2 regions of the Streptomyces graminofaciens genome follow, and region 1 is predicted to be linked to the other one. Evidence: riboswitches for the same ligand, from Rfam matches in the RefSeq annotation. Region 1 holds a riboswitch; the other holds the start of a gene.
The links. Region 1 has a riboswitch for thiamine pyrophosphate ahead of thiO (glycine oxidase ThiO). Riboswitches for the same ligand answer to the same signal wherever they lie in the genome.
Positions count from the first base shown of each region.

Region 2: it holds a riboswitch for thiamine pyrophosphate, as region 1 does, so the genes downstream of both, SGFS_RS19045 (thiamine ABC transporter substrate-binding protein) here and thiO (glycine oxidase ThiO) in region 1, are expected to answer to the same signal.

Region 1 covers NZ_AP018448.1:9,438,636-9,441,485, reverse strand. Annotated here, with positions in the region: gene SGFS_RS41535 (Rv2175c family DNA-binding protein) at 1-106, opposite strand, end outside; gene SGFS_RS41530 (NAD(P)/FAD-dependent oxidoreductase) at 183-1,415, opposite strand; gene SGFS_RS41525 (hypothetical protein) at 1,448-1,798, opposite strand; TPP riboswitch at 1,851-1,962, shown strand; gene thiO (glycine oxidase ThiO) at 1,960-2,850, shown strand, end outside.
Region 2 covers NZ_AP018448.1:4,512,279-4,515,128, reverse strand. Annotated here, with positions in the region: gene SGFS_RS19055 (SRPBCC family protein) at 1-77, shown strand, start outside; gene rlmN (dual-specificity RNA methyltransferase RlmN) at 143-1,249, shown strand; TPP riboswitch at 1,296-1,401, shown strand; gene SGFS_RS19045 (thiamine ABC transporter substrate-binding protein) at 1,484-2,575, shown strand; gene SGFS_RS19040 (ABC transporter permease) at 2,632-2,850, shown strand, end outside.

The DNA of each region.
Region 1 (2,850 bases):
CCAGCTGCCGCACGCGGGTCACCTCGACATCGAGCATCTCTGCGATGTCGGGGAGGTTCAGCCACGCGGGCACGAGAGCATCGATCTTTGCGTCAATCTCGGTCACGTCACCAAGACTGCCATCTGGGACTGACAGTGGGTAGCCGAGGCGCCTTCGACGGGGCCGACCGTGGGCGTGACTCCTACGCCGTCGCCGCCTTCAGCGGCCGCGACGGGTCGGCCAGCAGCTCCGGGTCCATCGGCGTCCCCGACTCGATCAGGCGGCGGCCCTGGGCCAGGTCGCGGGGGCGGCCCACCGCCAGCAGGGCGATCAGACGGTTCTCCCGGAGCCAGCAGACCGCCCAGGCGGGGGTCGCCGGGTCGCCGCGCCAGACAGTCGTGTCGGCCGACGCGTGGTGCCCGGCGTACTGCACGAAGCGGCCGAACTGCTCCGACCAGAAGTACGGCACCGGGTCATACGGCGCCGGGGCCTCGCCGATAATGTTCGCGGCGACCGTGCGGGGTCCCTGGAGGGCGTTGTCCCAGTGGTGGACCAGAAGCCGCTCGCCGTACCTTCCCGACGGGAAGGAGGCGCAGTCGCCGACCGCGTAGACGTCCGGCGCGGTGGTGCGCAGATGGTCGTCGGCGACCACTTCGCCGTGACGGCCGAGCGTGATCCCGGAGTCCCTCAGCCACGCCGTCGCCGGACGCGCCCCGATGCCGACGACCACCGCGCCGGCCGACACGCGTGAGCCGTCGTCCAGCACCACCGTGCCGGGCTCGACGCGCTCCACGCGCGCGTGGGTGCGCAGTACGGTCCCGCTGTCCGCGTACCAGGCGGCCATCGGCGCGGCCACCTCGGCGGGCAGGGCGCCCGCGAGGGGACGGTCCGCGGCCTCGACGACGGTCACGGCGCAGCCCGCCTCGCGCGCGGCCGTGGCGAACTCCGCGCCGATCCAGCCCGCCCCGACGACCACGATGTCGTGCTGCCGGGCCAGCACCGGCCGCAGCCGCTCGGCGTCGTCCAGGGTGCGCAGCAGATGCACGCCGGGCACACCCTCGGCGCCCGGCAGCCGGATCGGTTCCGCGCCGGTCGCGAGCACCAGGACGTCGTACGGGACGGATCCGGTCGCCGTGTCCAGTTCGTGGTCACCGGGGCGTACGCCGGTCACCTCGCTGCCGAGTCTCAGTTCGATACCGAGTGCCTCGAAGTCGACGTCGAAGGCGGAGCCCTCGGCCTTGCCGAGCAGCACGGCCTTGGACAGCGGCGGCCGGTCGTACGGCTGGTGCGGCTCCGCGCCGATGAGTGTGACGGGGCCGGTGAAGCCCTTCTCCCGCAGGACGACCGCGGTCTGCACCCCGGCCATGCCCGCGCCCACGACGACGACCCGCCGCTCCGTACCCGGTGTCCCCGGTGCCTGTGTCTGCTCGCTCACCTGGTCACCATAGACACCTGACGATCAGTCAGTCAGCGGTCGTGCTCGGTGACCTGTTCCACAACACTGGTGCCGCTGCCCGGCTGCGACTCCCATTCCCATGTCTCCTCCAGGCGTACGCGCTCGTCGGGAAGCTCGACGACCTGGGACACGCAGTGCCCGGACGAGGTGGTCCCGTCGGTCTTCAGCTGTACGTACCGGAAGTCCAGGCGGTCCCCCGCACGCGTGCCGACGAGCCTGCCGCGCACGACGTCGCCGCCCGTGTACTCGGCCCAGATCTCACCGTCCTTCTCGTGGTACGTGAAGCGGGTGCGGGTGCCCACCTGACCTGGGGCTTGGTCCGCGACGGGGGCGAGGACGAGGCCGTCGAGCGAACGGGCCATGCGATGAGGCTCCCTTACTGCGGCAAACGGCACGGGCTAGGGTGGGCCACCGTAGAGCACTCGCGGGAGCCCGGACGCACCGGGCTGAGAGGGAGGCTGGCGGCCTCCGACCGTACGAACCTGATCCGGGTCATGCCGGCGAAGGGAGGGGCTGGACGCCCATGTCGCGTACGCACACGTCAGACGTCCTCGTCGTGGGGGGCGGAATCATCGGGCTGGTGACCGCGTGGCGGGCCGCGCTGCGCGGGTTCGCCACGGCCGTGGTGGATCCCGCGCCCGGCGGCGGGGCCGCGCAGGTGGCGGCCGGGATGCTGGCCGCGGTGACCGAACTGCATTACGGCGAGCAGACACTGCTGGGACTCAACCTGGAGTCCGCGCGCCGCTACCCGGACTTCGCGGCCGAGTTGACCGAGGCGACCGGCCTGGACCTCGGCTACCGCAGGTCCGGCACGCTCGCCGTCGCCCTCGACGCCGACGACCGCGCCCATCTGCGCGAACTGCACGCGCTGCAGAGCCGGTCGGGGCTCGCGTCGGAGTGGCTGAGCGGACGCGAGTGCCGCCGGCTGGAGCCGATGCTGGCGCCCGGTGTGCGCGGCGGGCTGCGGGTCGACGGCGACCACCAGATCGACCCGAGACGGCTCGCCAGGGCCCTCGTGACGGCCTGTGAGCGCGCCGGGGTGGTGTTTCACCGGGTCTGGGCCGAAAAGCTGTCAGTCGTCCGGGAACGAGCCGCGGGGGTCCTGGCCGGCGACGGGACGCGGTTGACCGCCGACCGGGTCGTCCTCGCCGGGGGCAGTCACAGCGGGCGGCTGGCCGGGGTGCCGGACGAAGTACTGCCGCCGGTGCGGCCGGTGAAGGGGCAGGTGCTGCGGCTGACCGTGCCGAAGCGGTACGCGCCCTTCCTGAGCCGGACCGTGCGGGCCGTGGTCCGCGGCAGCCACGTCTACCTGGTGCCCCGCGAGAACGGCGAACTCGTCGTCGGCGCGACCAGCGAGGAGCTGGGCTGGGACACCACGGTGACCGCGGGCGGGGTCTACGAACTGCTGCGGGAC
Region 2 (2,850 bases), 4.9 Mb from region 1:
TCCGCCCCCAGATCCGCAAGGAACTCCCGCGCAACGAGCAACACCTCAAGGACCAGCTGGAGCACACCGCCGCGTAGCGCTCACAGCGGTGCACGCCCGTGGCCGCAGATCACCCCGAACGATCTGCGACACTTGAGAAACCATGCCCAAGCCCGGAGAACTCACTTTCGTCGCCCCCCGCGGAGCCAAGAAGCCGCCGCGGCACCTTGCCGATCTCACGCCTGCCGAGCGCAAGGAAGCCGTGGCGGAGATCGGCGAGAAGCCGTTTCGCGCCAAGCAGCTCTCGCAGCACTACTTCGCGCGGTACGCGCACGCCCCGGAGCAGTGGACCGACATCCCCGCCGGTGCGCGCACCAAGCTCCAGGAGGCGCTGCTTCCCGAGCTGATGACGGTCGTACGGCATCTGTCGACCGACCAGGAGACCACCCGCAAGACGCTGTGGCGGCTGTTCGACGGCACGCTCGTGGAGTCGGTGCTGATGCGGTACCCGGACCGGGTCACCATGTGCATCAGCTCCCAGGCCGGGTGCGGTATGAACTGCCCGTTCTGTGCGACCGGGCAGGCCGGGCTGGACCGGAATCTGTCCACCGCCGAGATCGTCCACCAGATCGTGGACGGCATGCGGGCGCTCAGGGACGGCGAGATCCCGGGTGGTCCGGCGCGGCTCTCCAACATCGTCTTCATGGGGATGGGTGAGCCGCTCGCCAACTACAACCGGGTCGTGGGTGCCATCCGTCGGCTCACCGACGCGGAGCCGGACGGGCTGGGGCTTTCGCAGCGCGGGATCACCGTGTCGACCGTCGGGCTGGTGCCGGCCATCCATCGGTTCGCCGACGAGGGCTTCAAGTGCCGGCTCGCCATCTCGCTGCACGCGCCGGACGACGAGCTGCGCGACACGCTCGTGCCCGTCAACACGCGGTGGCAGGTGCGGGAGGTGCTGGACGCCGGCTGGGAGTACGTCGCCAGGTCCGGGCGGCGGCTGTCCATCGAGTACGCGCTGATCCGGGACATCAACGACCAGGCGTGGCGCGGCGACCGGCTCGGCCGGCTGCTCAAGGGCAAGCCCGTGCACGTCAACCTCATCCCGCTGAACCCGACGCCGGGGTCCAAGTGGACCGCTTCCCGGCCCGAGGACGAGAAGGCGTTCGTCGAGGCCATCGCCGCCCATGGAGTGCCGGTGACCGTTCGGGACACCCGGGGGCAGGAGATCGACGGGGCCTGTGGCCAGCTGGCGGCCACCGAGAGGTAGTACGGATTCGGCCACGGGGTACGCTGACCTCCGTACGCATATCTTCATATTCCGACAGGGGAGCGCCACAGCGCTGAGAGTGCGGCATCGGCCGCAGACCCTCCGAACCTGGCCCAGGTCATTCTGGGTAGGGAGATCGGTCACCACTCGAGCTGTTGCGCCCTGCCCGGGGAGCCCGTCATGGGAGTCCCGGGCAGGGCCGCGTCTCTTCCTGGTCACTCCAGGAGGAATTCAGTGAGCATCACCAACAGACGGTTCGCGGCCGTGGTCGTGGGCCTGGGACTCGTCACCCTGTCCGCCTGCGGGTCGTCCGACTCCGACGGGAGCAGCGGCAGCGGCGGTGGTTCAAAGACCGTCACGCTCGTCAGCCATGACTCCTTCGCCTACTCCAAGGACGTGCTGAAGGCGTTCGAGAAGGAGTCCGGCTACAAGGTCAAGGTCCTCAAGAGCGGTGACGCCGGGCAGGCCGTCAACCAGGCGATCCTCACCAAGGACAACCCGCAGGGCGATGTCTTCTTCGGCGTCGACAACACCCTGCTCTCCCGCGCCCTCGACAACGGCCTCTTCCAGTCGTACGAGGCGAAGGGGCTCGACAAGGTCGGCGCCGCCTACCAACTCGACAAGGACAAGCACCGGGTCACGCCCATCGACACCGGTGACATCTGCGTCAACTACGACAAGGCGTACTTCGCCGAGCACAAGATCGACCCGCCGGCGTCGTTCGACGACCTCGTCAAGCCCGCGTACAAGGATCTGCTCGTCACCGAGAACGCCTCCACGTCATCTCCCGGGCTCGGCTTCCTGCTCGGTACCGCCGCCAGGTACGGCGACGGGGGCTGGGAGGGCTACTGGAAGAAGCTCCAGGCCAACGGTGTGAAGGTCGTCGACGGCTGGGAGCAGGCGTACTACGAGGAGTTCTCCGGGTCCGCCGACGGGAAGAAGGCCGGAGGTGACCGGCCGCTCGTCGTGTCGTACGCCTCCTCGCCGCCCGCCGAGGTCGTCTACGGCGACCCGCGGCCGAAGACCGCGCCGACCGGTGTCGCCACCGGCACCTGCTTCCGGCAGATCGAGTTCGCGGGGCTGCTGAGCAACGCCAAGAACGCCGAGGGCGGCAAGGCGCTCATCGACTTCCTGATCTCGAAGCGGTTCCAGGAGGACATGCCGCTCAACATGTTCGTGTACCCGGTGGTCGAGGGCGCCTCGGTGCCCGCCGAGTTCACCGAGTACGGGCCGGCGGCGAAGGATCCCGAGACGATGGCACCGGCGAAGATCGCCGAGAACCGTGACCAGTGGGTCAAGTCGTGGACCTCGCTCGTACTGAAGTAGGGGCCAAGGGCTCGCCGCGGCGGGCCCGTACGGGGAGCGCGGCGCGGCTCGGGCTCATGGCCCTGCCCGTCGCGTTCTTCGGCGTGTTCTTCGCCTATCCGGTGGCGGCGATCGTGACGCGCGGGCTGCGCGTCGACGGGGACTGGCAGTTCGGGCGGATCGCCGATGTCCTCGGGGACTCCGGGATCCGGCACGTGCTGTGGTTCACCACCTGGCAGGCGCTCGTCTCCACCGCGCTCACCCTGCTGATCGCGCTCCCCGGCGCGTATGTCTTC